4 regions of the Paradevosia tibetensis genome follow, and region 3 is predicted to be linked to each of the others. Evidence: predicted binding sites of a transcription regulator. Region 3 holds the regulator's gene; each other region holds the start of a gene.

Region 1 (7,450 bases), 2.0 Mb from region 3:
CCCACGCCAGCTCGAGGTTGGACATGTTCGGGTCGATCCGCTCACCGGCCACGATCGTCCAGACCACCTGCGGCAGGCCCATGCCCCAGAAGGCGGATTTGGTGTCGAACCAGAAATTCGCCCAGCCCAGGAACCGCCTCTGGATATAGACCTGCGTCCCCCGGATCTCAGCCGAGCCGGCGAAGCCGAAATCCACCAGCACCTTGTCGGTCTTGAACGTCATGGCGCCCGGCGCGTCCTGCGGCATCGTCGCCCCGTCAGGCCCGAGGGTCACCTCGTGTGGCGTGCCGCCCAGATAGACCGTCACCACTTCCGGCGTCACCACGATCCGGTCGGCGTCGCTGCCGAAGGTCGCCGTCACGCTCCCGTCGGGGTTGGTGAAGAGCCAGTCGATGGGCTCGTCGGTCCGGTATTGCGCCCGGCTGTTCCAGGCGATCTCGACCGGTTCGCCCGGCGCAAGCTTGAGCCGCGGCTGGGCGCGCCAGGAATACCAGTCCTGGAGATAGGCGCCCGCCCGGTCCCAGCGCCCTTCCGAGATCACCGAACCCACGTTGAAGAAGACGAAGCAGAAGGCGAGGTAGACCACCGTCACCGCCACCCCGATGGCGATGCCGTGCCGCTGCCAGAAGCTCTTCTCGAAGACCGCCGGATAATTCGCCTTGAGCGTTTCGCGCTCGATATCGGTCAGGGCCAGTTGTGCCATGGCGCGTCTCCTATGCCCCGAAATCGAAGGCTTGCTTGCCCACAAGCCTGCGCCGCAGCCAGGCCGAGAACTGATCCACCGCGATGATCGTCACCAGCAGCAGCAGCACGATCGCGTAGGTCTTGGCCGCATGGTCGCGCCCGATGGAGAGCCGGAACGCCTCCCCGATGCCGCCGCCGCCGACCGCGCCGATAATGGTGGAGGCGCGCACGTTGATCTCGGCGCGCAGCAATGTGTAGGAGACGAAATTGGGCAGCACCTGCGGCACGATGCCGAACCGCACGCGCTCCACCCAGTTGCCCCCCACGGCCCGCAGCCCTTCGTCCGCCTTCATGTCGGCGTTCTCGACCACTTCGTAGAACAGCTTGCCCAGCGCCCCGATGGTGTGGAGCGAAACCGCCACGATGGCCGCGATCGGCCCGATGGAAAGGATCGCCGTCAGCAGCCCCGCCACCACGATCTCGGGAAAGGCGCGCAGCACTTCGAGCACGCGCCGCACCACGAACCGCGCGATGCCCGCGCCCATCAGGTTGGTGGCCGCGAAGAAGCAGAGCAGGAACCCGAACGTCGCCCCGATGATGGTCGAGACCAGGGCGATGTTGATGGTCACCATCAGCTGGTAGAGATAGTTGGGAACGTAGAACCAGTCAGTGACCCAGATGCGGTCGGACGTGTAGTCGAACTTCTGCGAGCCGTCCGCATAGGGGCTCGCGACATCGAACATGGCGCGGAAGATCTCGAGCGGATCACGCGGCACGAACGACCTGAGGAAATCGAAGAAATACGGCAGTCTGTCGAAGAACTTGCCCGAATTGGCCGCGTTCGCGAAATTGAGCGAGGCGGCAAGGATGGCGAGGAACACCACCAGCGCGATCAGCGTATAGATCCGGCGCGTTCGCACCTGGCGGCGGTAGTGGTCATAGACCGTTTGCGTCCCTTCGCTCAGCGAATGGGTCGCGTGGTCGGCAGCATTGGCCACGGCGCTCTCCTTTTAGAAAAACGGCGGTGCCCGCCGGGCAACGGACCGAAAAAGTGGACGCCACTTTTCGGACTCCGTTGCCTAACGAAACGGAGCGCCATCCCCGGGGGGAACCTGGCGCTCCGAGCACCGCCGTCGATAGTTGGAGGTAAGCGGATTAGCCGCCGATCACCGACTTACGCGCGTCGATGATGGTCTGGTAGAAGCTCGGGTCCACTTCGGTGAAGCCCTTGTTTTCGCCCTGGGTGAAGCCCTGGAAGCAGGCGAGGTCCTTGCTCGGCAGGTCCTGGAAGAAGGCCTTGATCTTGCCCTTCCACTCTTCGGGCAGCTTGTTGGAGACCATCAGCGGGCCGTTCGGGATGAGCGGGGAGCGCCAGAGTTCGACGATATCGTCGGTGTCCAGGATGCCCTTGGCGACCATCGAGTGCAGGTTGCCCGAGGAATAGCCCTCGGCCCAGTCACCTACGCCCGAGCCGAACGTGGTGCCGGCGTCGAACTTGTGGTCAAGAACGGCCAGCACCAGGTTCTCGTGGCCGCCGCCGAAGCCGGTCTCCGAGAAGAATTCCTTGATCGGCGCGCCGATGTCCTTGGGCAGCGCGACGTTCGGGACGAGGTAGCCCGAGGTCGAATCCGGGTCGGCGAAGCCGAGCTTCTTGCCCTTGAGGTCGGCCACGGTCTTGAAGCCGGAATCCTTGCGGGCGACCATGAGCGAATAATAGCCGGTCGAACCGTCGGCGCCGACCGTGGTCAGGATCGGATCGACCGCGTTCGGGTCCTTGAGGTAGATGGCCGAATAGGACGAGGCGCCCATCACGGCGATGTCGATGGTCCCGCCGAGCAGGCCCTGGATCACGCCGTTATAGTCCGGCGAGGGGAAGAGCTGCACTTCGGCGACGCCGGTGGCGGCCTTGAGCTCGTCGGCGACGCACTGGGCGTTGCGCATCTGGTCGGCTTCGTTCTCCGAGCCATCCAGGCCGATGCGCAGGACGGTGACGTCCTGGGCGAAGGCGGAGGTGGCGAGCATGGCGAGCGCAGTGGCTGCCAGGAGGGTTTTGCGGAACGCAGTCATGGTTGTCTCCTGTTCGTCGTTTCGCCGAACGCCGCCCTGCGGTTGTCCCGCCTGAGGGTCGTCTCGTCCGGGATTCCTGAAAGTGTTAGTTGGGCAGGCTGACGCCGGCTTCGCCGAGCTGGTTGGCCGCCACGATGTCGGCCGCGTTCTTGCGCTTGCGCTTGGGCTTGTTCGCCGGCTCGATGCTGGTGGAGGTCATCGCCTCCGAGAACGCTTCGTCGAGCCCGTCGGCCCCGTAGATCTGGCGCGCCACATCGGTCGTGAGCTGGTCGGGCGTCCCGTCGAACACCACGCACCCGCCCTGCATGCCGATGATGCGCTCGCAGTAGTTGCGCGCCGTATCGAGCGTGTGGAGGTTCGTGATGACCGTGATCCCGTCATTGCGGTTGATGTCGCGCAGCGAGTCCATCACCACCTGGGCATTGCGCGGATCGAGCGACGCGATGGGCTCGTCCGCGAGGATCATCTTGGGCTCCTGCATCAGGGCCCGTGCAATCGCCACGCGCTGCTGCTGGCCGCCCGAAAGCGTGCCGGCGCGCTGCATGGCGGTCTGCGCGATATCGAGGCGCTCGAGCGCCTTGAGCGCCATCATCTGTTCTTCCTGCGAGAAGATCTTGAGGACCGACTGCACGGTCGAGCGGCGATTGAGCCGCCCCAGCATCACGTTGGTCACCACGTCGAGCCGCGGCACCAGGTTGAACTGCTGGAAGATCATGGCGCAGTCGCGCTGCCAGTCGCGCAGCGCCTGCCCCCTCAATTCGGAAACCTTGAGGCCATCGAAGGAAATCGTGCCTTCGCTGACATCGATCAGCCGGTTGATCATGCGCAGCAGCGTGGACTTGCCCGCGCCCGACCGCCCGATCACCCCGACCATCTGCCCGGCCGGAATGTCGATATCGACCTTCTCGACGGCGACCTTGCTGCCGAACCGGCGCGTGACGTTTTCAATCCTGAGCATGGCCTGCTCCCCGCTTGATTGCAGGAAGCCCTAAGACCCCATCAAGAAGCTGGCGTGAACGGCCCGCGACACTTCCGTGACAATCCAACGCTGAGGATTTCCGGGCCTCTCGGCCTCTATGACAAAAAACAAAGCCCCGGCAACGCCGAGGCATAAGTCACTCTATCCTCGCCCTCTATCTCCCCTAGGGAAGCATAGGGCGCGATCGAGCCAGCAGGTCTCCCTCCCCCCTTGTGGGGGGGGAACAAGGGTGGGGGCTGCCTCACCCCCCATACTTCACCAGAAACTCCTCGCCCGTCAGCGAACGGAAATCCTCGAGCGCCGCGCGCAGTTCGGCATGGCTCCAGTCCCACCAGGCCAGCTTCTGCATCCGCTCGCCCACCTTTTGCGAAAACCGCTCCTTGATGAGCTTGGCCGGCACGCCGCCGACGACGGTGTAGGGCGCCACGTCCTTGGTCACCACCGCGCCCGAGCCGATCACCGCCCCGTCGCCCACCGTGACCCCCGGCAGGATCGTCGTCCCGTGCCCGATCCAGGTATCGTGCCCGATCGTCACCACCCGCGCCTTGCGCCTGGCGAAGAACTCCGCCTCGTGCTCGGCATCCTCGAAATAGTCCCCGGCGCGATAGGTGAAGTGATGCAGCGTCGCCCGCTCGATCGGATGGTTGGTGGCGTTGATCCGCACATGGCTGGCAATGTTGGAGAACTTGCCGATCCGCGCCGAATACACCTCGCAATCGCGCACCAGGTACGAGTAGTCGTCGATCACGCTCTCATAGACATGACTGCGCTCCCCCACCTCCGTATAGCGCCCAAGCTCGGACGCCCGCACCTCTGCGGTCGGATGGACGGAAGGACGTTCGGAGAGGTTTTTCATTGAGATCCTCGTGGGAAACTTGATGTTTGGCGCACCCCCACCCTCGATCCCGCCCCACAAGGGGGAGGGAGGCGATGGGGCGCGATCGAGCCAGCAGGTCTCCCTCCCCCTTGTGGGGAGGGAACAAGGGTGGGGGAAGCTCAAGCCGCCTTCCTGGCCGCAAACCCCGTCACATCCACGATCCGGTCCGCCACCACGTTGCGTACATCCTCGTCATGGAAAATTCCGAGCATCGCCGTCCCTGCCCGCTTCTTCTCGGCGATCATCTCGACCACGATCGCCCGGTTCGCGGCATCGAGCGAAGCCGTCGGCTCGTCCAGCAGCAGCACCGAATGGTCGGTGATGAACCCGCGCGCAATATTGACCCGCTGCTGCTCGCCGCCCGAGAACGTCGCCGGCGGCAGACCCCACAGTCGCTCCGGCAGGTTGAGCCGCGCCAGCAGCTCCTGCGCCTTTACCTGCGCCGCCTCGTGCTCGACGCCACGCACCACCAGCGGCTCGGCCACCACGTCCAGCGCCGATACGCGCGGTACTGTGCGCAGGAACTGGCTGACATAGCCGATGGTGTCGCGCCGCAGCGCCAGCACCATGCGCGGGGTAGCCGCGGCCAGGTCCACCGGCGCGCCCTCGTGCATCAGCAGGATTTCGCCGCTATCCACCGCATAATTGCCGTAGACCATCTTGAGGATCGAGCTCTTGCCCGCCCCCGATGGCCCGCCGAGCACCACGCATTCGCCGGCATTCACCTCGAAATCGACGCCATCCACCACCGGCAGCACCACGCCACCGCGCAGGTGCATGGTGAAGGTCTTGGCGACGCTTTTGACTTGAAGAAGAGCAGTCATCCTCACACCTGCAAAATCGAAGAAACGAGCAACTGCGTGTAAGGCTCGCGCGGATCGTCCAGCACCCTGTCCGTCAGCCCTGCCTCGATCACGTGCCCGTCCTTCATCACCATCATCCGGTGCGAAAGCAGCCGCGCCACCGCCAGGTCGTGCGTCACAACGATCGCCGCCAGCCCCAGCTCGCTCACCAGCGACCTGAGCAGATCCAGCAGCCGCGCCTGCACCGAGACATCCAGCCCACCTGTCGGCTCGTCCATGAACACCAGCCGCGGATTGGTGACCAAATTCCGCGCGATCTGCAACCGCTGCCGCATGCCGCCCGAAAACGCACGCGGCTGGTCGTCGATCCGATCCTCCGCGATCTCCACGCGCCCGAGCCAGTCGATGGCCGTATCGCGGATGCGTCCGTAATGCCGGTCGCCCACCGCCATCAGCCGCTCGCCGACATTGGCGCCGGCCGAAACCGTCATACGCAGGCCATCGGCCGGGTTCTGGTGCACGAAACCCCAGTCCGTCCGCATCAGGAACCGGCGCTCGGCTTCCGAAAGCTCATAGAGGTTCCGCCACACGCCATCGCGCATCCTGTATTCGGCCAGGCCGGAACTCGGCTCGAGATTGGTCGACAGGCAATTGAGCAGCGTCGTCTTGCCCGAACCACTTTCCCCGACAATGGCCAGCACTTCGCCCGGATAGAGCTCGAAGCTGACATCGGCGCAGCCCAGCCGCGAGCCGTAATATTTGGAAAGCCCCGTCACCCGGAGCAGCGGTTCGTCGCTCATTGCGCAGCCTCAAGGTCATGGCCCGCGAGGGCCCCGCGATGGCCGTGCTCGCGCCGGTCCTCGCAATGGTCGGTGTCCGAGCACACGAACATGTGCCCGCCCCTGTCATCGAGCACCACCTCGTCGAGATAGACGCCCGTTGCCCCGCACAGCGCGCAAGGCTCGGAGAATTTCTGCACCTCGAACGGATGGTCCTCGAAGTCGAGGCTGACCACGTTCGTATAGGGCGGCACCGCATAGATCCGCTTCTCGCGCCCTGCCCCGAACAGCTGAAGCGCCCCGGTCATGTGCATCTTGGGATTGTCGAACTTGGGGGTCGGGGACGGGTCCATCACGTAGCGCCCCTCAACCTTGACCGGATAGGCATAGGTCGTGGCGATCTCGCCATGCTTGGCGATGTCCTCGTAGAGCTTCACATACATCAGCCCATATTCCTCGAGCGCATGCATTTTCCGCGTCTCGGTCTCGCGCGGCTCGAGGAAGCGCAGCGGCTCGGGGATCGGCACCTGGTAGACGAGGATCTGGCCCTCGCTCAGCGGCACCTCCGGAATGCGGTGGCGCGTCTGGATGATCGTGGCGTCCCTCGTATGGGTGGTGGTGGCCACCTCGGCGGTCTTGGCGAAGAACGCCCGGATCGAGACCGCATTGGTCGTGTCGTCCGCGCCCTGGTCGATGACCTTGAGCACGTCGTCCGGCCCGATCACCGCCGCCGTCACCTGCACGCCGCCCGTGCCCCAGCCATAGGGCATGGGCATTTCGCGGCTGGCGAACGGCACCTGGTAGCCGGGAATGGCGATCGCCTTGAGGATCGCCCGGCGGATCATGCGCTTGGTCTGTTCGTCCAGATAGGCAAAGTTGTAGTTCGCAATCGCGCCGCTCATTCGGCTGCCTCCTGCATCTCGTCCCGCGCCACGCGCGCATCGTGCTCGGCCCGCAGCCGCCGGATCAGGTCCAGCTCGGCCTGGAAGTCCACGTAGTGCGGAAGCTTGAGGTGCTCCACGAACCCGGTGGCCTGCACGTTGTCGGAATGGGAAATGACGAATTCCTCGTCCTGCGCCGGCGCCACGATGTCCTCGTCGAGCTCGCGCGCCCGCAGCGCCCGGTCGCAGAGCGACATGGCCATGGCCTTGCGCTCGGCCTGCCCGAACACCAGCCCGTAGCCCCGGGTAAACTGCGGCGGCACATTGGCCGAGCCCTTGAACTGGTTGACCATCTGGCACTCGGTGACGCGGATGCGCCC
Region 2 (7,450 bases), 520 kb from region 3:
CGGAAGTAGACGATGGCGAAGGCCGACAGGATCGAGATGGCGATCTTTCCGATCGCGACGCCCAGCGCCATGATCAGCGAGTTGAGCATCATCGGCCCGAGCGGCGGCGCGCCCGAGGTCGACATGCCGCTGGTCAGCATGGTCCAGTAGTTCTCGATCATGTGCGGCCCCGGCAGGAGCGGCACGACGCCCGAGTAGAAGTCGTTGGGGCCGCGCGTCGAGGCGATGAAAGCCAGGTAGACGGGGAACACCACGACCACCACGCCGATGATCATCACCAGGTGCGAGAGGAAGTTGAGGATGGGACGGTTTTCTACCATTTGCGCCTCCTCAGTACTGCACGCGCCGCTCGACGAAGCGGAACTGGATGGCGGTTAGGGCGATGACGATACCCATCAGAATGACCGACTGGGCAGCGGAGGAGCCGAGATTGAGGCCGATGAAACCATCGAAATAGACCTTGTAGACGAGGATCTCGGTGGCGCGGGACGGTCCGCCTTCTGTGGTCGCGTGGATGACGCCGAACGTATCGAACATGGCGTAGACCACGTTGATGACCAGCAGGTAGAAGGTCGTCGGCGACAGCAGCGGGAAGACGATGGTCCAGAAGCGCTTGACCGGGCCGGCGCCATCGATGGCCGCCGCTTCCTCGAGCGATTTCGGGATGGATTGCAGGCCAGCCAGGAAGAACAGGAAGTTGTACGAGATCTGCTTCCAGGTGGCGGCGAGCACGATGAGGATCATCGCGTCGTTGGGGTTGATCATGTGGTTCCAGTTCACCCCGAACGCCCGCAGCGCGTAGCTGAGGATGCCGATGGTCGGGTTGAACATGAACCACCAGAGGATGCCGGCGATGGCCGGCGCAATGGCGTAGGGCCATACCAGAAGGGTGGAATAGACCTTCGAGGAGCGCAGCATGCGGCTGGCCGTGACGGCCAGGATCAGCGCGACCACCATCGAGAGGACGGTGACGCTGATCGCAAAGATCGCCGTCACGCGCATCGAATTGAGGTAGTTCGGATCCTCGAACAGCTTGGAATAGTTGGCAAACCACACGAACGTGGTCTTGAAGCCGAAGGCGTCTTCGCGAAGGAAGGATTGCCAGAAGGCCTGGGCCGCCGGCCACAGGAAGAAAACGAAAGTCACGGCCAGCTGCGGCAGAAGAAGCAGGTACGGCAGGACCTTGTTTGGAAAGACGGTGCGCTTGGTCTGCATCGGCCTATCTCGGGTTCGGGGCAAAAGGAAGCCCGCGGGTTGGCGCGGGCTTCCGGTGTGCAGGCCAGGCCTTACTGGTTGGCCGCCTCGAACTCGCGCAGGAGCTGGTTGCCCTTGGCAACGGCTTCGTCGAGAGCTTCCTTGGCAGTCTTCTGGCCGCCCAGCATCGCAACGGCTTCATCGGAGATGATGTTGCGGATCTGGACGTAGTTGCCGAAGCGGATGCCCTTGGAGTTCTCGGTCGGGGTGACGCGGGTCAGCTGCTTGATGGCGATGTCGGAGCCAGGGTTCTTCTCGTAGAAGCCCTGCGAAATACCCAGGTCGTAGGCAGCCTGCGTGATCGGCAGGTAGCCGGTGTACTGGTGCCAGGCGGCCTGGACTTCGGGCTGCTGGAGGTAGGTGAAGAACTTGGCCACGCCCTTGTACTCTTCGGCCGGACGGCCCTGGAGGGTCCAGAGGGTGGCGCCGCCGATGATCGAGTTCTTCGGATCGGTGGTCACGTCATCGTAGTAGGGCAGCGGAGCGAAGCCGACCTCGAAGTCCTTGGCGTTGTTGATGACGCCGGCGCGGGAAGCGGACGAGTTCATGTAGATCGCGCATTCCTGCGAGTAGAACAGCGGGGGAGCATTGTCGCCGCCGCCCGGGCCGCCGAATTCAAACACGTGGGAATCCTGCCACTTCTTCAGGTTTTCCCAGTGGCGTACGGAGAGGTCGTTGTTGAACGTGAACTCGGCATCCAGGCCGCCGAAGCCGTTGGCCTTGGTGGAATAGGGCTGATCGTGGATGGCGTTCAGGTTCTCGAGCTGCACCCAGGCGATCCAGCCGGTGGTGAAGCCGCACTTGGCAGCGCCGGAGTCGATGATCTTCTGGGAGAATTCCTCGACCTCTTTCCAGGTCTTGGGGGCGACTTCCGGGTCAAGGCCGGCTTTTTTGAACACGTCCTTGTTGTAGTACATGATCGGGGTGGACGAGTTGAACGGCAGCGAGAGCACGTTGCCTTCGGTGTCCGAGTAGTAGCCAACGACGGCCGGAAGGAACTTGGACTGGTCGAAGGGCTCGCCCATGTCCTTCATGAGCTGGTAGACCGGATAGACGGCGCCCTTGGCGCCCATCATGGTGCCGGTGCCGACTTCGTAGACCTGAATGATGGCAGGCTGTTCGTTGGCGCGGAAGGCGGCAATGGCGCCGGTCAGGGCCTCGTCATAGGAGCCCTTGTAGACCGGAACGATCTCGTAGTCGCTCTGGGTCTTGTTGAAGTTGGCAGCGATTTCCTCGAGCTTGGCGCCCAGTTCGCCACCCATGGCGTGCCACCACTGGATCTTGGTCGCAGCTTCGGCGGTGGAAGCGAAAGTGAGCGCCGCAATAGCGGTCGTGGCAAGCAATGCAAGCTTGTTCATAGGTCTCTTCCCTTTTAGGTCCCCTCCAGAAGGTCGATTGCCTTCCTTGGTCGAAACGCTAGCAATCGAATTTTCATATGGCAACATGAAAAGTTCATATGAAAATGGAGGTGGACAAGTGTGGGTTGGTTCGGATGTGAAGGCCATCGCGGCCGTCGCGAGGAATAGGCGGACCTGATTGCACTTTTATGACATGAACGCGTGATATCAGCATCTTTGCGCGAACATTCGAACGAGGAGGCGTTAGCTCTCCTTGCTTCCTGAACGTTCATATGAAAATCTGAGGTCCGAAAAATGCCGGACGTTTGCGCGGAAGGAGGATGCTGCGCAACCGGATGGCGACAAGGGGGTTTCGACCTTGCGGCTGTGCGCGCATTGTTAGCGTGAACAATCACCCCCGACTCAACGGAGGAAAGGCATGTATCTCACTGTCGTACACCTGGTAGCGGCCATCGTGCTGCTGATCTGGGCCGTGCGTATGGTGCGAACAGCGGTGGAGCGCTCCTATTCCACCCAGCTCAGGCGCGTGCTCGCCTTTGCCAGTTCCAGCAAGCTGGCGGCCGCCAGCTCGGGGGCCACGATGGCCATCGCCCTGCAGAGTTCGACTGCGGCGGCGCTCCTGGCCATCGGATTTGCGGGCAGCGGCCTGATGACGGCCAGCACGGGCATTGCTGTGCAACTGGGCGCGGCGCTCGGATCGGCCCTCGTGGCCAGCATACTCTCGCTCGATCTTTCCTGGCTCACCCCCCTGCTCATCATCGCCGGCGGCGGCCTCTTCCTCAAGGGCAGCGCCCGACAGACCAAGCAACTCGGCCGGCTCATCCTCGGCCTCGCCTTCACCCTGATTTCGCTCCAGATGATGTCGGAGGCCACGGCGGCCTGGCGCGACAGCCCGATCCTTGCCATGGGCGTGGGTTACCTGCGCAACGACCTGATCACGGCGTTCCTGCTCGCTGCCCTGCTCGGCTGGGCCATTCACTCCTCGGTGGCCGCGATCCTGCTGATCGCCTCGTTCTCGGCGCATGGTCTCATACCGGTCGAGATGTCGGCCGCGCTGGTGCTGGGCGTCAACACCGGCGGCGCCGTCATCACGGTCATCCTCACGCGGGCGATGGACGTGCGCGCGCGGCGCATAGCGCTGGGAAACCTGGTCTTCCAGGTCCTGGTGGCCGTCGCGCTGCTGCTGGTCCTGCAGTTCGTCCGGCCGCCGCTGGAGTTCATGGAAGCAATGCCCGGTTCGGACGTCATCGTCTTCCACGTCGCCTTCAATCTTTTCCGCGTCGCGGTGTGCCTGCCGTTCGTTTCCCAGATGGCCAGGTTCACCGAACGCCTGCTCAAGCCGGCGCCGAGCGACACCATGGACGTGGCGCGGCTGCGCCAGCCGGCGCTTATCCGCGAAGCCAAGGCCAATCCCGACACCGCCCTCGCCAGCGCGACGCGCGAGCTGCTGCGCATGAGCGAGCTGGTGGAAGTGATGCTGCAGCCCGTGATGGATATCTACCAAACCGGGGACAAGGTCGCGATCAAGCAGATCAAGGAGCTGGAGGCGGAGGTCAACAAGTCCAACAGCGACATCAAGCTCTACCTTGCCAGCCTCGATTGGGATTCGATGGATCGCGACCAGAAGCGGCGCGGGCAGGAACTCACCAGCTTCGCCATCAATGTCGAGCAGGCCGGCGACATCGTCGCCAAGCAGCTGCTCAAGCTCGCCGAGCAAAAATGCGAGCGCAATATCAAGTTCTCGGACCAGGGCTGGCAGGAGTTGACGGACCTGCACGCACGCGTGCTCGGCAACATGCAGCTGTCGCTCAACGTGCTCGTTTCCGAGGATCGCGATTCGGCGCGCCAGCTGATCGAGGAAAAGGACGAGATCGGGGCGTTCGAGCGCGAGAGCATCGCCCGGCATCTGACGCGGCTGCGCGCCGGAACGGCGGCGAGTCGGGAAAGCAGCGACCTGCATCTGGAAACCGTGCATGCCCTCAAGCGGATCAACTCGGCACTCTCGGGCATCGCCTATTCGATCCTCTCCGACAGCGGCGACCTTTTGGACAGCCGCCTCAGCAAGGCCGCAGGGGCGCCATAATCGCGCCCGATCCGTTCGGGATAAGCCGAACCTGGGGGCGGTAAACAGCCGCGCGAGGATTTCTATGACGACAAAGGTGTCGCTGGCGACACTGGCGCAGGTCTCGCTGACCGCGACGGTTCCGCATTACAATCTGGCGCGCCTCAAGACGGGCATCATGCATTTCGGGGTGGGCAACTTCCACCGCGCCCATCAGGCCACCTATCTCGACGATCTCTTCAATCTGGGCGAAGGCCACGACTGGGCCATTGCCGGCGCGGGCGTCCGGGCGGCGGACGGACACATGCGCCTGCTGCTCGAACGCCAGGACTGGCTTTCGACGATCGTGGAGGAAGACGGTCATCGTACGACCACCCGCGTGCTGGCGCCGATGGCCGAGTTCCTCGAGCCGGGCGAGACGGACGCGATACTCGATCGGCTGGAAGATCCCGCCATTCGCATCGTCAGCCTGACCATCACGCCGGGCGGATATTACGTCGATCCCACTACCGGGCATTTCGACGCCGATCATCCGGACGTCGTTGCCGATGCCGAAGACATCAACGCACCCCGGACGGTCATCGGATTGATCGTTGCGGCGCTAAGGCGTCGCTGGAACAGCGGGGCCGGCGCCTTCACGGTCCTCAGTTGCGACGACATGCCCGAAAACGGGCGCGTCGCGGCCAGTGCGGTCCTCGACCTGGCGGCGATGGTCGAGCCGGAACTGGCCGGCTGGGTCAGGGCAAATGCGACGTTTCCGAACTCCATTGCCCGGCGCACGGTTCGCGCGGCCTCGGACGAGGATCGCCACCTGCTCGAGCGCAGCTTCGGCATCGAGGCTGTCAGCCCTGTATTCGCCGGTCCGGACCGCGAATGGATCATCGAGGACAATTTCGCCGCGGGCAGACCGGCACTCGAAAAGGTCGGCGTTCGCTTCGTGGATGACATCAACGCGCTGGAAGGCTCCAGCGACGTCGGGGATGTCGAAAGCGAAACCCCGGAGCACGCTCACTAACGGTTTGGCGCCCTTAGATGCGGTAGGCCTTCTTCGCCAGCCCGTAAGCCAGGTCGCTGGCAACCTCATGGGCCTCATCGAGGTCCATCAGGTGCGTTGCCACCTGCCCTGCGAGGTACGAGCAATCCACCCGCCGGGCCACGTCGTGGCGCGCCGGAATCGACAGGTAAGCCCGCGTATCGTCGTTGAAGCCTACGGTGTTGTAGAAGCCGGCGGTCTCGGTCACCAGCTGGCGATAGCGCAGCATCCCCTCGGGGCTGTCGTAGAACCACCAGGCCGGCCCCAGCCGGAGCGCGGGATAGTGGCCGGCCAGCGGCGCCAGTTCGCGCCCGTATGTCGTTTCATCGAGCGTGAAGAGGATGATGGTGAGGTCCGACCTGTTCCCCACCTCGTCCAGGAGCGGCTTGAGAGCGCGCACATAGTCGGTCCGCGCAGGAATGTCGGCGCCCTTGTCCGGGCCGTAGGCGGCAAAGACATCACGGTTGTGGTTGCGGAACGAGCCGGGATGAATCTGCATCACGAGGCCGTCTTCCAGGCTCATGCGCGCCATCTCGGTGAGCATCTGCGCGCGGAAGAGCTCGGCGTCCTCGGGAGAGGGATTACCCTTCACGACACGGTCGAACAGAGCCTCGGCCTCGCCCCTCGAAAGATTGGCCGTGCGTGCGCTCGGGTGCCCATGATCGGACGACGTGGCGCCGCGAGCCTTGAAATAGGCCCGGCGAACCCGGTGGGCGTCGAGGTAGCCCGCCCAGCTCATGGGCGTGCCGGCCAGGGCCACGAACTCGGCGACCCGCTGCGGAAAGCCTTCGCGCTCGGGGTCGATGACAAAATCGGGTCGGTAGGCGGGCAGGACGCGGCCATGCCAGCCCGATGCCAGCACGGCGTCGTGGTAGCGCAGATCGTCGGTCGCCGCGTCGGTCGTCGAGATCGCCTCGATGCGGAAGCGGTCATAGAGCGCGCGCGGCCGCAACTCGGGCGTCTGCAAGGCCTCGGCAATCTGATCGTAGATGCGGTCGGCGTTGAGCGGCGTCAGCCGCTCGGTGATGCCGAAGACGGTTTCCAGCGAGTGCTCGAACCAGAGGCGGGACGGGGTCGAGCGGAAGAGAAACCAGTTCTCGGCGAAAAGCCGCCAGATGGCGCGGTCATCGGTCTTCTTCGGATTGCCGTCGCGATCGGGAATACCCAGGGCCTCGAGGGAAACTCCCTGCGAATAAAGCATCCGGAAGATGTAATGGTCGGGTTTGATGAAGAGCGCCACCGGATCGGGGAACGCCGCGTCCTCCGCATACCAGCGCGGCTCCGTGTGGCCGTGCGGCGACACGATCGGCAGGTCTTTGACGCTCTGATAGAGCTCGCGCGCGAGCCCGCGAACCGTCGGATCGGCGGGGAACAACCGGTCTGGATGAAGTGGCAATGCTGTAACCTCGATTTATCGTCGATTACAACTACCATACCAGATGGTCAATGTTCCAGCTTCGTAATCCCCAACAGGCGCTTGCGCGCGTCGATCAGCATTCGACCACGTTGACGGCCAACCCGCCCAGGCTGGTTTCCTTGTAGCGCTCGTTCATGTCGCGGCCGGTCTGGCGCATGGTTTCGACGCATGCGTCAAGGGCCACGCTGTGCACGCCGTCTCCCTTCATGGCGAGGGAGGCAGCGGTAACAGCCTTGACCGCGCCGAAGGCGTTGCGCTCGATGCAGGGGATCTGCACCAGCCCGCCGACCGGGTCGCAGGTCATGCCAAGATGATGCTCCAGGGCA
Region 3 (7,450 bases):
CATCCGCAAGGACGGCAAGGCTGTCGATATCGACGGCGACTACACCGAGACCCTGGCCCGCATCGACTCGAACAAGACCGGCATGGGCGTGTTCGGCCTGGCCTTCTACGAGAACAACGCCGACAAGCTCAAGGTCGCGACCGTTGGCGGCATCACGCCCTCGACCGAGACCATCGCCGACGGCACCTACCCGGTTTCCCGTCCGCTGTTCTTCTACGTCAAGAAGGCTCACCTGGGCGTCATCCCGGGCCTGAAGGAATATGTCGAGTTCTTCCTGTCGGACGAAATGACCGGCCCTGACAGCCCGCTGGCCCAGTACGGCCTGGTTGCCGCTCCGGACGCCGAGCGTCAGGCCCAGCGCGACAAGTTCGCCGCCGGCACCACGATGTAATCAGCGGGAAGGCGCGGCTCCGAAAGGGATCGCGCCTTCCACCTCTTCAACGGCAGCTCCCGGCACAGGGGGCGCAATACAGGGAAGCAAGATGTCGGCAACCATAGTCTTCGCCATCATCGCCGCGATCGGTGTGGTCGCGTTCGTGATCGGACGCCAGCGCGCCGCAGCACAGCGCGACGGGGCCGCCAAGCCGCACTCCCTGCCCAACTACCACGGTTGGTGGGCGTTCCTGCTCGCAACCGTTCCCGCAGTGCTTTTCCTTGTCGTGTGGGCGATCGGCGCCAGCATCTACACCGACAACATGATCAATGCGCAGCTCCCGGCCGATATCAGCGTCGGTGAGCGCAGCCTGGCGCTCGGCATGATCGACCGCGCCGCCGGCGCCCTGGGCGCCCTCGATATCCATACCGCCGCCGACCTGCCGAAATCCTATGCCGATTTCGTGCCCGTCGCCGCCGAGCAGGGAATCCTGCTCGCCAGCCAGGGCCAGGACTACATGCTGCCCATCGCGCTGAGCGTGAATGAAACGGCCACGCTGGCCAGCCGCCTGGGCGGAGGCATCGCCATCATCCTGGCGCTCGCCGGGGCCGCCATCGGGCTGGGCATGGTCAAGCCGCGCGCCCGCGCCCGCAACAATGTGGAGCGCGTCATGCTCTGGGCCCTGTTCGGCGCCTCGGGCATCGCGATCCTGACCACCATCGGCATCGTGCTCTCGATGCTTTCGGAAACCATGACCTTCTTCTCCCAGGTCAATCCGATGCACTTCTTCTTCGGCACCGTGTGGGACCCGCGTTTCGCCGCGGCCGGCGCGACCGACAGCGAAGGCCAGTTCGGCCTCATCCCGCTGCTCGCCGGCACGCTCTACATCGCGCTCGTCTCGATGCTGGTCGCCGTGCCCGTGGGGCTCATGTCGGCCATCTACATGGGTGAATATGCCTCCCCGCAGGTGCGTTCGATCGTCAAGCCGGTGCTCGAACTGCTCGCCGGTATCCCGACCATCGTCTACGGTATCTTCGCGGTGGTGACCCTCGGGCCCTTCCTGCGCGACCTTTCGGCGGCCCTTGCCGGCGGCACCGCCTTCATCCAGGCGCAGTCGGTCTTCACGGCCGGGTTCGTGATGGGCGTGATGCTCATCCCGCTGGTGTCCTCGCTTTCGGACGACGTGATCACCGCCGTGCCCCGCGCCATGCGCGACGGTTCGCTCGGCCTGGGCGCGACCCGCTCGGAGACCATCAAGCGCGTCATCCTGCCGGCGGCGCTGCCGGGCATCGTGGGCGCACTGCTGCTCACCGCCTCGCGCGCCATCGGCGAGACCATGATCGTGGTGCTGGCGGCGGGCGTTGCCGCGCGGCTCACCATCAATCCCTTCGAGGCCATGACCACCATTACGGTCAAGATCGTCAACCAGCTGACGGGCGACCTCGAGTTCAACTCGCCGCAGACCCTGGTGGCCTTCGCCCTGGGCCTTACCCTCTTCGTGATCACCCTGGGGATGAACGTGTTCGCCCTGTGGATCGTCCGCCGCTATCGGGAGCAGTACGAATGAGCCAAGCTGTCATGGATACGCAGGCTTCCGCCGCAGACGTTCCGGCCCGCCGCGATATCGGCCTCAAGCGCCGCTACGCCGCCGAACAGCGCTTCCGCGCCATGGGTATCGCCGCCATCGCCTTCGGCGTCATATTCCTGGTGATCCTGCTCGGCTCGATCGTCAGCAAGGGCTATACGGCGTTCGTGCAGACGGCCATCACCATTCCGGTGAACTTCTCTGCCGACATCATCGACAAGGGCGACAAGCGCGCCAGCGACCCCAAGGTGCTGGTGACCGCCAACTACCCGCAGGTGGCCCGCCTCTCGCTGGCCGCCGTGCTCGGGGTCGACCCGAGCGACAGCAAGGCGATGAAGCAGGTTTCGGGCATGGTCTCGGATTCGGTGCGCGGGCAGCTGCGCGCCATGGTTCAGGCCGATCCCTCGATCGTGGGCACCACCCAGACGGTGGCGCTGCTGGCCGGGGCCGATATCGACAGCGCCAACAAGGGCCAGATCGACCTCTCCGTGCCCGAGGCCAAGCGCAAGGTTTCCGACCAGCAGATCGCCTGGCTCGAGGAGCTGCGCCAGCACGGCCGGATCTCGACGCCCTTCAACTGGGGCCTGTTCACCTATGGCGCCTCCAGCCGCCCGGAAGCTTCGGGCCTGGGCGTGGCCATGGTCGGCTCGGCCTACATGATGCTGATCGTCCTGATCGTCGCCCTGCCGATCGGGGTTGCCGCCTCGATCTATCTGGAGGAGTTCGCCCCCAAGAACCGGGTGACCGACATCATCGAGATCAACATCAACAACCTGGCCGCCGTCCCCTCGATCGTCTTTGGCCTCCTCGGCCTGGCCGTCTTCATCAACTTCATGGGCATGCCGCGCTCGGCGCCGATCGTGGGCGGGCTCGTGCTCTCACTGATGACGCTGCCGACCATCATCATCGCCACCCGCGCCGCGCTGCGCTCGGTGCCGCCCTCCATCCGCTCGGCGGCGCTGGGCCTGGGCGCTTCGCGCATGCAGATGGTGTTCCACCACGTGCTGCCGCTGGCGATGCCCGGCGTGCTCACGGGCACCATCATCGGCCTCGCCCGCGCCCTGGGCGAAACCGCCCCCCTGCTCCTCATCGGCATGGTGGCGTTCGTGGCGGACTATCCGGCGACCCCGCTGCAGCCGGCGACCGCCCTGCCCGTCCAGATCTACATGTGGTCCAACGAAGCCGAACGCGCCTTCGTGGAACGCACTTCCGGTGGCATTATCGTGCTGCTGGCCTTCCTTGCCGTGATGAACATCACCGCCATCATCCTTCGCAAACGCTTCGAACGCCGCTGGTAGGACCGACAAATGAGTGAAGCTATGACCCTCGACACCGCTCCGGCGCCCGCAAGCACCGTTCCCGTCAAGATCCGCGGCAAGGACGTCTCGGTCTTCTACGGGGAGAAGCAGGCCCTGTTCGACGTCAACCTCGACATCGAGCGTAACCGCGTGACTTCGCTCATCGGCCCGTCCGGTTGCGGCAAGTCGACGTTCCTGCGGTGCCTGAACCGCATGAACGACACCATCGACTCCTGCCGAGTGACCGGCGAGATCCTGCTCGACAGCGACGACATCTATGACCGCAATATCGACGTGGTCGAGCTGCGCGCCCGTGTCGGCATGGTGTTCCAGAAGCCCAATCCCTTCCCCAAGTCCATCTACGAGAACGTGGCCTACGGCCCGCGCATCCATGGGCTGGCCCGCACAAAGGCCGAGATGGATGAAGTGGTCGTCTCCTCGCTGCGCCGCGCGGGCCTGTTCGAGGAGGTCAAGGATCGCCTCGACTCCCCGGGCACCGGGCTTTCGGGCGGGCAGCAGCAGCGCCTGTGCATTGCGCGCGCCATCGCCACCAAGCCCGAAGTGCTGCTGATGGACGAGCCCTGCTCGGCGCTCGACCCGATCGCCACCGCCATCATCGAAGAGCTCATCGACGAGCTGCGCGAGAACTTCACCATCGTGATCGTGACGCACTCGATGCAGCAGGCCGCCCGCGTTTCCCAGAAGACGGCGTTCTTCCACCTCGGCAAGCTGATCGAGGAAGGCGTCACCGAAGAGATCTTCACCAATCCGGTCAACAAGAAGACCCAGGACTACATCACTGGCCGTATCGGCTAAGGAGCCCTAGATGCCCACCCTACAGAGCGAACACATCGTCTCCTCCTACGAGGATGAGCTGACCCAGCTGGCCCGGTCGATTTCCGAGATGGGCGGGGAGGTGGAAGCGGCCGTGCTGAACGCCACCACGGCGCTGCTCAAGCTCGACCATAACCTCGCCCGCCAGACGGTCGCCGCCGACAAGCGCATCGACGAGATGCAGCGCAAGATCGACGAAACCGCGGTTTCCATGATCGCCCGCCGCCAGCCCATGGCCACGGACCTGCGCTCGATCATCACCTCGATCCACGTGGCCAACGACCTCGAGCGCGTCGGCGACATGGCCAAGCAGGTCTCGCGCCGCGCCCTCCAGATCGAAGGCCTGTCGCTCGCGCCCAAGTTCTACAACGGGCTCAAGCACATGACGGACCTGATCCTGGCCCAGCTCAAGGCGGCGCTCGATGCCTATTCGACCCGCAACGGGGCGGCCGCGATTGCCGTGTGCAACCGCGACGACGAGATCGATGCGCTCTACACCTCGATCTTCCGCGAACTGCTCACGTACATGATGGAGGATCCGCGCAACATCACGCAGTGCACGCACCTGCTGTTCTGCGCCAAGAACCTCGAGCGCGTCGGCGACCACGCCACCAACATCGCCGAGGCCGCCTTCTATCTCGACACCGGCCGGTATCTCTCGGGCGACGTCGAAGACCTCCACCGGACCCAGGTTCGCGAGTAATCTCGCGAACCCCCAGCCTTTCCCCCACCCGGAACCGCTGAAATGCCTGCAACGATCATGATCGTCGAAGACGAGGCCGATCTGGCGCTGATGATGCGCTACAACCTCGAGGCGGAAGGATTCACCGTGCTCTCCTCGGCGAGCGGCGATGAAGCCGCCGACCAGATGCGCGAGAAGATCCCCGACCTGATCCTCCTGGACTGGATGCTGCCCGGCCTTTCGGGCATCGAGCTCTGCCGCCGCTGGCGCGCCCGCGAGGAAACCGCCCGCGTGCCGATCATCATGATCACGGCGCGCGGCGAGGAAGAGGAGCGCGTGCGCGGCCTGGCGACGGGCGCGGACGACTACGTCGTCAAGCCGTTCTCCATCCCGGAGCTCCTGGCCCGCATCAACGCGCTGCTGCGCCGGTCGAACCCCCAACTCGTCACCACCGTACTCAAGGCGGGCGACCTGGAGCTGGACCGCACCAGCCACCGCGTGCGCCGCTCCGGCCGCGAGGTGCATCTGGGGCCGACGGAATATCGCCTGCTCGAATACCTGATGCGTCACCCCGGCCGCGTCTATTCGCGCGAGCAACTGCTCGACGGCGTCTGGGGCAACGACGTCTATGTGGACGAGCGAACCGTGGACGTGCATGTCGGACGGCTGCGCAAGGCCATCAATCGCGGCAAGAGCGCCGACCCGATCCGCACGGTACGTGGCGCCGGCTATTCCTTCGACGAGCAGTTCGCGGCGGCGAGCTGAGACTAAAGCGCGCTGGTGGGTCTCTGCCGGCGCGCTTCTTCCCGCCGAGGCTAATTGTGCTCGACCGAGCCCATCCGCTTTTCCGCGCTCGGCCAGGCCAGTTCGGTGGCGCGCGCGATCAAGGCCTCGGTGAGCGCGAAGATGGCGGTGTTGGCATCCCAGGTGCGATCGACCGCGATGCGGCAGGGCAGCACGATCTTGGCGTAGCGCGAGAGCGGGGAAATCCACTCATCGGTGATGAGCACCATGAAGGCGCGACGCGCCGCCAGACTGGCGGCGACCTCGAGCAGGTCGGCGTCGTAGCGGCGGATATCGAAAAGCACCACGGTGTCATCGGCGCGGATATCGAGCAGCTGGTCGTTGCGGGCGGCGGGACGGCCATCGAGGCGGCGCACGCCGGGGCGCACGAGACGCAGATGCGCTTCCATGTAGCTGGCCATGGCATCGGTGAACCGGCCACCCACGATATGGCAGCCCCGCTTGAGATCGGCGAGGCGGGCGCTGGCGGCCTCGAACTCGGAGGTGGGTATGCGCGCCGCAGAGGCGTGCATGTTGGAGGTCACCTGCGAGAAGAAATCGCCCAGGAAGTCGCCGATGGCGGTCTGGTGACGGACGGCGGCGAGGCTGCGCTGCAGGGGCGACTTGGCGCGTTCCTCCAGCTCCTCGCGCAGGCACCGCTGGAAATCGGGATAGGACTTGAACCCGAGCTGAGCGATGAAGCGCAGGACGGTGGCGGCGCTGGCCCCGCTTTGCTGGGCGAACTCGGCGACCGGGGCCAGGCCGATGGTGGGGTAATTGGCGAGCAGCCCGCGCGCGGCGCGCTTCTCGGCGGCGGTGAGCCGGTGGTTGGCTTCGTGGATACGGGCCTCGACGCTCGGACTTTCCACGGTCATCCCCCTCGCAGACGCTGAAACGACAATTTCAATATTGACAGATATCGCCGATACGGAACAACTGTTGCAAACGTTAACCGAACAAAAATCGCGTGTCTCTCATGGATGGGTCGAGACTGCAGCCGGTTCAGGTCAACAACGCCGAAGGGTCCTCCCCCTTCGTGCTGGTCTGCGATCACGCCTCCAACCGCATCCCACCCGAATATGGCGATCTCGGCCTCAAGCCGAGCGAGCGGGTGAGCCATATCGCCTGGGATCCGGGGGCACTTTCGGTGGCGCTGGGGCTACTCGAGGCGCTGGACGCGCCCCTGGTCTATTCGACGGTGAGCCGGCTCATCATCGACGCCAACCGCGACCATGAAGCACCCGATCTCATCCCCGCCATCAGCGAACGCACGACGATACCGGGCAATGCGAAAATCGACCCGCTCGAACGGGCGCACCGGATCGTGGCGTTCCATACCCCGTTCCATCAAGCCATCGGCGCGCTACTGGACCGGCGCAAGGCGGCCGGGCGGGAGACCATCCTGGTGACGGTGCATTCGTTCACACCGGTCTACAAGGACGTGCCGCGGCCATGGCCGATCGGGCTCATCCACGGCACCAACCCTGCTTTCACGGCCGCATTGCGCGATGCGCTCCTCGATGAGGACCGGGCGCTCAACATCGGCTGGAACGAACCCTATGCAGCATTGAACGGAGTGACTTATACGCTCGAACATCACGGGGACGGGCGCGGGCTCGATTCCACCATGATCGAGATCCGAAACGACGAGATTCTCGAACCCGCCGGGGTGGCCTTGTGGTCGAACCGGCTGGCCCGGTGCCTACAGGCCGCGCGAGGGACGTTGGCGGCACGGCAACCGGTTCTGTCACCATCGATCCAGGGGCATCCATCAGGAGGGACAAATGGCTGAGACACCCTTAGTGGGTCGCGGGGGCGTCAAGTACGCCTCGCGCGACAAGTCGTATTTCGAGAAACGCGGGCTGCAGCGTTATGCAGGCGTGTGGTCGCTGTGG
Region 4 (7,450 bases), 1.2 Mb from region 3:
TGTGCAGAACCCGCCCTATTTCGACGATCTCAAGATGACCCCGGCGCCGGTCACCGACATCAAGGATGCCCGCGTCCTCGGTCTCTTCCTCGATTCGATCACCACCGACCACATTTCCCCGGCCGGTTCGTTCAAGCCCTCGACCCCCGCCGGCATCTACCTCACCGAGCACCAGGTCGCGCCCAAGGACTTCAACTCCTATGGCGCCCGTCGCGGCAACCACGAAGTCATGATGCGCGGCACCTTCGCCAACATTCGCATCAAGAACCAGATGGTGCCGGGCGTGGAAGGCGGCTTCACCCTGGGGCCGAACGGCCAGCAGATGCCGATCTACGACGCCGCCATGGCCTACGAGAAGTCCGAGACGCCGCTGGTGATCTTCGCCGGCAAGGAATACGGCACCGGCTCCTCGCGCGACTGGGCGGCCAAGGGCACCCGCCTGCTGGGCGTTCGCGCCGTCGTGGCGCAGAGCTTCGAGCGCATCCACCGCTCCAACCTCATCGGCATGGGTGTGCTGCCGCTCCAGTTCGCCGATGGCGAAAGCTGGCAGACGCTTGGCCTTAACGGCACCGAAACCGTGACCATCGAGGGCCTCACCACCCTCACGCCGCGTTCGGACGTCGTCGTCAAGATCGTCCACTCGGATGGCCGCATCTCGGAGGTGAAGACCCGCTGCCGCATCGATACCGAGAACGAGCTCGACTACTACAATAACGGCGGCATCCTGCACTACGTGCTGCGCAACCTCGTCGCGGCCTGATTTCGATCCCTCCGAGGGGCGGAAAACCTCCGCCTCTCGGGGACCCCGGCGCGGCCTCCCGGCAACGTGTAGAGGTCGACGTCCTGCCTCTCACCGATTTGACTGGCAGTCAGAAAAATCCGTGCCTAGAACTTTGCCCATGATTTTCAGACCGCTCCTGGGCACATTCCTCGGTTTGCTTCTCGCGCTTCCCGCCGACGCGCTCGAAGTGCGCGTCCAGCCCAAGGCGGTTCTCGAGCTCTTCACCTCCCAGGGCTGCGCCTCTTGTCCGCCGGCGGACGCCCTGCTCACCAAGCTCGCCCAGCGCCCCGATGTCATCGCGCTTTCATACCACGTGGACTATTGGGACTATATCGGCTGGCCCGACACGTTCGGTGCCAAGGCCAATACCGCCCGGCAGAAGGACTACGCGACCCGCTGGGGCAGCAACCGCATCTATACCCCGCAAATGGTCGTCAACGGCGTCAAGGGCGTGGTCGGCTCGCGCCAGCAGGAAATCGACGGCGTCGTACGCTCCACCAAGCTGACCCTGCCCGTCGCGCTCAACACCTCGGACGGCATGCTCGCCATCGACATCGAGGGACAGGCCGGCCTTGCCGATGCAGTGGTCTGGCTCGTGACCTATCTCGATCGCGCCGATGTCGCCATCGAGCGCGGCGAGAACGAAGGCAAGCATGTGACCTACACCAACGTCGTGACCTCCCGGCAGGCGATCGGCATGTGGGAACCGGGCGCCGGCGCCCATCTCAAGCTGCCGCTCTCCGAAGTCATGACCGGCGACAGTAACGGCGCGGTCATCATCGTGCAGGAGGAAGCCGGGGGCCTGCCCGGAAATATTCTGGGCGCTGCGGCATTTCAGCAATAGTGGAGCCCCAATAACAAAACTCCCGCCTGGGCAAGGCGGGAGGAAATCAGTCTGACTGGTCTTTAGGGGCGGCCGGTGTCTGGGCATCGTGGTTTGGGGGCTCGGTCAGCCCGGACACCGGCCACTGGAGGCAATGACGATGTTATGCCGACGCTTTCGGGCGCCAGCGCGGACACATTGTGTTCGAAATTGGGTAATTTCGCGTAGAGCGAGACATAATCCGCTATATCGGACACAGGATGGAAACCGGTGTACAGCAGGCGCTTGCTTCCGCCGGCAAACAACGCGATCATGACGGATCGATGACGTAGCCGACGATGGGAGTATGCAGTTGGCCGAAGGGCAGCAGGGTGCACCCAAGGGATTGAGCCTCGTGCATGTCAACGAGCACCCCTCGCCCCATGCTCCCAACCGTCCGGCGCCCTACGTAGCTTTCGACCGCACCGAATTGAGCCTCATCCTGGCCGTCTACGGCCGCAAGGTCGCCAAGGGCGAGTGGCGCGACTACGCCATGGATTTCCTGCGCGAGCGTGCGGTGTTTTCCGCCTTCGCCCGCAATTCCGAGCGCCCTCTCTATTCCATCGAGAAGCAGCCCAAGCTGCGCAATCGCCAGGGTCAGTACCTTGTAATCAACCAGCAGGGCCGCATCCTCAAGCGCGGCCATGACCTGCGGCTGGTCCTCAACGTGCTCGAACCGCATTTCGCGGTCGTGACGTGACGGCGCCCACCGTAAGGGCGGCAACCGCCGCGGACATCCCCGCGATGAGCGTGGTGCTCACCGCCTCCATCCGCGAGCTCTGCCAGGCCGATCACCAGAACCGGTCCGAGGTTCTGTCCGGCTGGCTGCGCAACAAGTCCGAAGCCGGCGTGCGCGATATGCTGGAAAGCGAGCCAACGACGCTTTACGTGGCCGAGATCGAGGGCCAGATCGCCGGCGTCGGCGCCACCATGAACGACGGCTCGATCCGCCTCAACTACGTCTCGCCCGATTTCCGCTTCCGGGGGGTGAGCCGGGCCTTGATGGCGCATATGGAAGACGCGCTTCGGACGGCCGGCTTCGAATTTGCCACTCTCAACAGCAGCACCACCGCCCACCGCTTCTACCAGGAAGGCGGCTGGGTGGACGTGGGCGAGCCCCAAACCGGGCTCACCCTCGTGGCCTACCCCATGCGCAAGGCGCTCTGAGGACACCGCGTCCTTCTTCTCCAGAGCCGCCTGAATATCTCCGCTCGCGAGGCGCCGTGCATTAGCGCCGGCTCAGGGCGTTGAGGACGCCGAGCGCGCGAAAGAAGCCTAGAGCGCCCTCTGCATGTGGACGATATCGAGCCAGCGGTCGAACTTGTAGCCGAGTTGGGGGAACTCGCCGAGCACCTCGAACCCGAACTTGCGGTGGAGCGCGATCGAGGCCTCCGTCCCGCCGGTGATGATGGCGATCATCTGCTTGAAGCCGAAGGCCTGCGACTGCGCGATGAGCTCAGTCATGAGCTTTGCGCCCAATCCCTTCCCCACCGCATCCGGAGCGAGATAGAGCGTATCCTCGCAGGTGAACCGGTAAGCCGGCCGGGGACGGAAGGTGGACGCATAGGCATATCCGCGGACGCGGCCCTCTTCCTCGGCCACGATGAGGGGGTGCCCCAGATCCACCATATGGCCGAACTTTTCGGCCATGGCCGTTTCGCTGGGCACCTCCAGGTCGAACGTCACCACCGCGTTTTTCACGTAGTGCGCATAGATCGCAGTGATGGGAGCAACGTCCGACCAGTTGAAGGGACGCAGGATGGGTTCGGGCTGGGACACGAGGAAAGCTTCCAAAGCAAAAGGGCCACGGTCGTTTTAGACCGTGGCCCCGATAGCTTCCAACGAGAAATCTTGATCGCTGGAGCGTGTTTTCTTGATGTTAGTTGCGGTTGCCGAACAGGCGCAGCAGCATCAGGAACAGGTTGATGAAGTCCAGGTAGAGCGAGAGAGCGCCCATGATGGCGTTCTTGTGCAGCACGTCGGCGCCATAGGCTTCCGAATAGCTTTCCTTGATCTTCTGCGTGTCATAGGCGGTCAGGCCCACGAAGACCAGCACGCCCACGATCGAGATGCCGAACGAGAGGGCGCCCGAGTTGAAGAAGATGTTCACGATCGAGGCGATCACGATGCCGATCAGGCCCATGAACAGGAACGAGCCCATTCCGGTCAGGTCGCGCTTGGTGGTGTAGCCCCAAAGGCTCATCGCGCCGAACATGGCGGCGGTGATGAAGAACACCTTGGCGATCGAAGCGCCGGTATAGACCAGGAAGATCGAGGACAGCGACAAGCCCATGACGGCCGCGAACGCCCAGAAGGTGATCTGTGCGGCGCCCGTGGAGAGCTTGTTGATCCCGAAGCTGAGCACCAGCACGAAGGCCAGCGGCGCCAGCGCCACCACCCACATCAGCGGGCTGGTGAAGAGCAGGACGCCCCAGTTCGTCAGGTAGGTGCCATCGGCCATCTGGGCGGCGGCGTTTGTGGCATTGGTGGTGATCGCAGCGGCGCTGGCGAAGTAAGCCACCAGGCCGGTCACGACCAGGCCGAGACCCATGTAATTGTAAACGCGCAGCATGTAGCTGCGCAGACCCTCGTCAATGGCGGCGGCGGAGCCGGCCCGCGCAGAGATGGTCGGTCTGTCAAATTGTGCCATTGGTTTCCCTTTCACATAACCAAGTGTGGCTTAGGATCCCAAGGACTTGAGCCACCTGCCGCACAATATGGCGGTGGCGTGTTCCAACTTCAAGGTCAAACCCCTGTGGCACTTGGGCTTTGCGGACTTGTCCGGTCAAACTGATGTGAAGGCAGGCAGCCCCTAACTTGTTGAGTGGCCGCCCCGAGGTCTTTTCCCGCGTCATATTCGTGTTACCGTTCAAGGGCGAGTGTGCCGAATCGGGATGCGTAAACGGGGAGAAAACTCATGCCTCGTCTCTTCACCGGCTTGGAGGTCCCCAAGGAGGTGGCCTTCGCCCTCTCGCTCAAGCGTGGCGGCCTGCATGGCGCTCGCTGGATCGATGCCGACAATTACCACATCACCCTGCGCTTCATCGGCGATGTCGACTACGCGACCGCCAACGAGGTGAGCGCAAGCCTGGAGCGCCTTGCCAACGGGCTGTCTTTCTCCGTCCGGCTTACTCAGCTCGGGGCGTTCGGTGGCAACAAACCCCACGCCCTCTATGCCGGGGTCGAGCTCAACGAGACCCTCAGCCGCCTTCAGGCCGCCCAGGAGCGGGTGCTGCAACGGATCGGGCTCGAGCCCGAGAGCCGCAAGTACACTCCGCACGTGACCCTGGCGCGCCTGCGGGGCACCGCACCCGAGGAACTGGCGCGCTATCTTGCCATGTCCGGCCGGTTCGAGCCGCTGCAATTCCCGGTCGGACGGTTCGTGCTGTTTTCGAGCCGGGACTCGGTAGGGGGCGGTCCCTACGTGGTCGAGCAGAGCTATCCACTGGCTGCCTGACCGGGACGCGCACGCGCGTTCAGAATTCATTCATCCTGAACGCGTTAACACCCAACTGCGTGATCGGCAGCGCCAAATTGCGGTCAAATTTGACCCTCAATGAAAGCGAATTCGTTCAAAAACGCCGCGTTTTGAGACCTTGGTAACCATGTTTACCGCATCCTACGCACTGTCGGTCTCTGTCGGCCCCAAATGAAATCAAGGATGGTTTGGCGATGAAATCCTCGACCCGTGGCATGCTGTTCGGAATTTTGGCAGGCGCCATTGCGGTCAGCGGGCTCACCCCTGCAATGGCCCAGAGCGCCGGCGCCAAGAGCCTCGGTACCTTTAAGGCCTGGACGGCCTGGCAGGGCACCGATGCGAACGGCATGATCTGCTACATTTCGGCCCAGCCCAGTTCCAGCGAGCCCAAGGGCGCCAATCGCGACCCCATTCATTTCCTGGTGATCCACCGCAAGGGCCTGGGAACCAAGAACGAGGTCCAGACCCTGATCGGCTACCCCTATAATGCCCAGTCGCCCAATGCGAGCGCGGCCGTGGATGGCAAGACCTATCCGATGGTCACTGAAGGTTCGGCCGCCTGGCTGGCGAGCGCCGGCGACGAAGGCGGCTTCGTGGGCGCCATGAAGGCGGGCTCGAACCTTGTGGTCAAGGGTACCAGCCAGCGCGGCACCGACACTGTCGACACCTATTCGCTCAGCGGCGTCACCGCCGCCATGGCCGCCATCGACAAGGCCTGCAGCTAAACCCGGCGCAAAGGCTGGAATCGCGACGGGCGGTCCGCTATGGTCCGCCCGCTATCGCACGACCCTGAGGCCCTTATGATCTTCGCTCCCAAGCCCTGCGCCGCCCTCGTTCTTGTTGGGCTCGCCCTGGCGAGCACCGGTGCGCAGGCCCAGAACGTTCGCCTCCTCGGAGACTTCCGCGACTGGTCGTCCTACGCCACCACCGAGGGATCGGGGGCGCTCTGCTTCGCCCTTTCCAAGCCCAAGACCGTCGACCCCACGCCCGATGGTTATTCGCAGGCCTATCTCTACGTGACCCATCGGCCGGCCGAGAACATCACCAACGAGGTGAACCTGGTCGCCGGCTTCACCTTCGCGCCCGATAGCCCCGCGACGCTGAGCGTCGGCAGCCAGGCCTTCCAGCTCTTTACCGAGAACGACGCCGCCTGGCTCCAGGACCCGGGCCAGAGCGACGCCCTCGCGAGCGCCATTCGCGCCGGCTCGACCCTGGTCGTGGAGGCGACGACCGACAAGGGCATCCGCGTGACCGAGACCTTCTCGCTTTCGGGCGCCACCGCCGCCTCCCGGGCCATCGACACCGGATGCTAGATTGGCGCGGGCTCTTGTGCTAAGGGACCGGCCAAACCAGATTGTAAAAGGCGCGCGAGCCTGACGACCCCGGCCAAGTCCGGGGTTAAGTGTTTTGGACGCGCCCTGATGGAACCCTTCGAGTCCGCTGATGAGCATCGCTCTTAATCTCGACCACGCAACTGCGCCGCGTCCGGCGCGCCAGAGCCGCAAGCCCCTGATCGGCCTCGGCCGCGCCGCGCTTGCCCAGACCTTGGTCGAAGGCGGCATCTCCGAGCGCGAAAGCCGCATGCGCGCCAGCCAGCTCTGGAACTGGATGTATGTGAACGGGGTCACCGACTTCGAGCGCATGACCAATATCGGCAAAGGCGTGCGCCAGCAGCTCGCTGACAGCTTCATGCTGGACCGGCCCGAGATCGTCACCGAGCAGGTGTCCTCGGACGGCACCCGCAAGTGGCTGTTCCGCTTCCGCGACCCGGCCAATCCCAACATGCCCCCGGTCGAGGTGGAGACCGTCTATATCCCCGAGGAGGATCGCGGCACGCTCTGCGTTTCCTCCCAGGTCGGTTGCACCCTCACCTGCTCGTTCTGCCACACCGGCACCCAGAAGCTCGTTCGTAACCTCACGGCTGGGGAAATCCTGGGCCAGGTGCTCATGGCCCGCGAACGGCTCGGCGACTTTCCCGGCGGCTCGCGTCCCACCGACGGCCTTGTCCCCTCGGGCGAGACCCGCGCCATCACCAATATCGTGATGATGGGCATGGGCGAGCCCCTCTACAATTACGACAACGTCAAGCAGGCACTGTTGATCGCCTCGGACGAAGCCGGCATCTCCCTTTCCAAGCGCCGCATCACCCTCTCCACCTCCGGCGTCGTTCCCCAGATCGGCCCGACCGGCAGCGAGATCGGCGTGATGCTGGCCATTTCGCTCCATGCCGTGCGCGACGACCTGCGCGACATCCTGGTGCCGATCAACAAGAAGTGGCCACTAAAGGAGCTGCTGCAGGCCTGCCGCGACTATCCGGGCCTTTCCAATG

Evidence for each region. Region 3 encodes PhoB, which activates phosphate uptake and scavenging genes when phosphate is short. Its sites were predicted from a motif close to TGTCATNNANCTGTCAT; they were not measured.
Region 1: the regulator PhoB is predicted to act here: its motif matches at 3,775-3,791, upstream of phnC (phosphonate ABC transporter ATP-binding protein).
Region 2: the regulator PhoB is predicted to act here: its motif matches at 2,790-2,806, upstream of ugpB (sn-glycerol-3-phosphate ABC transporter substrate-binding protein UgpB).
Region 4: the regulator PhoB is predicted to act here: its motif matches at 1,917-1,933, upstream of FNA67_RS19870 (DUF2794 domain-containing protein).

What each region holds. Positions count from the first base shown of each region.
Region 1 is NZ_CP041690.1:3,166,679-3,174,128, forward strand. Features, by position in the region: gene phnE (phosphonate ABC transporter, permease protein PhnE) at 1-703, opposite strand, end outside; gene phnE (phosphonate ABC transporter, permease protein PhnE) at 714-1,649, opposite strand; gene phnD (phosphonate ABC transporter substrate-binding protein) at 1,840-2,751, opposite strand; gene phnC (phosphonate ABC transporter ATP-binding protein) at 2,837-3,709, opposite strand; gene FNA67_RS15480 (DapH/DapD/GlmU-related protein) at 3,972-4,586, opposite strand; gene phnL (phosphonate C-P lyase system protein PhnL) at 4,727-5,431, opposite strand; gene phnK (phosphonate C-P lyase system protein PhnK) at 5,434-6,210, opposite strand; gene FNA67_RS15495 (alpha-D-ribose 1-methylphosphonate 5-phosphate C-P-lyase PhnJ) at 6,207-7,091, opposite strand; gene FNA67_RS15500 (carbon-phosphorus lyase complex subunit) at 7,088-7,450, opposite strand, start outside.
Region 2 is NZ_CP041690.1:1,288,467-1,295,916, reverse strand. Features, by position in the region: gene ugpE (sn-glycerol-3-phosphate ABC transporter permease UgpE) at 1-320, opposite strand, end outside; gene ugpA (sn-glycerol-3-phosphate ABC transporter permease UgpA) at 331-1,215, opposite strand; gene ugpB (sn-glycerol-3-phosphate ABC transporter substrate-binding protein UgpB) at 1,287-2,612, opposite strand; gene FNA67_RS06285 (Na/Pi cotransporter family protein) at 3,031-4,695, shown strand; gene FNA67_RS06280 (mannitol dehydrogenase family protein) at 4,760-5,689, shown strand; gene uxaC (glucuronate isomerase) at 5,703-7,103, opposite strand; gene FNA67_RS06270 (L-serine ammonia-lyase) at 7,198-7,450, opposite strand, start outside.
Region 3 is NZ_CP041690.1:769,391-776,840, reverse strand. Features, by position in the region: gene FNA67_RS03785 (substrate-binding domain-containing protein) at 1-391, shown strand, start outside; gene pstC (phosphate ABC transporter permease subunit PstC) at 483-1,940, shown strand; gene pstA (phosphate ABC transporter permease PstA) at 1,937-3,256, shown strand; gene pstB (phosphate ABC transporter ATP-binding protein PstB) at 3,266-4,072, shown strand; gene phoU (phosphate signaling complex protein PhoU) at 4,083-4,793, shown strand; gene phoB (phosphate regulon transcriptional regulator PhoB) at 4,836-5,537, shown strand; gene FNA67_RS03755 (MurR/RpiR family transcriptional regulator) at 5,588-6,424, opposite strand; gene FNA67_RS03750 (N-formylglutamate amidohydrolase) at 6,532-7,347, shown strand; gene FNA67_RS03745 (amino acid permease) at 7,340-7,450, shown strand, end outside.
Region 4 is NZ_CP041690.1:4,049,117-4,056,566, forward strand. Features, by position in the region: gene acnA (aconitate hydratase AcnA) at 1-760, shown strand, start outside; gene FNA67_RS19865 (DUF1223 domain-containing protein) at 900-1,625, shown strand; gene FNA67_RS19870 (DUF2794 domain-containing protein) at 1,951-2,343, shown strand; gene FNA67_RS19875 (GNAT family N-acetyltransferase) at 2,388-2,810, shown strand; gene FNA67_RS19880 (GNAT family N-acetyltransferase) at 2,919-3,422, opposite strand; gene FNA67_RS19885 (Bax inhibitor-1/YccA family protein) at 3,523-4,293, opposite strand; gene thpR (RNA 2',3'-cyclic phosphodiesterase) at 4,561-5,100, shown strand; gene FNA67_RS19895 (invasion associated locus B family protein) at 5,316-5,846, shown strand; gene FNA67_RS19900 (invasion associated locus B family protein) at 5,922-6,434, shown strand; gene rlmN (dual-specificity RNA methyltransferase RlmN) at 6,565-7,450, shown strand, end outside.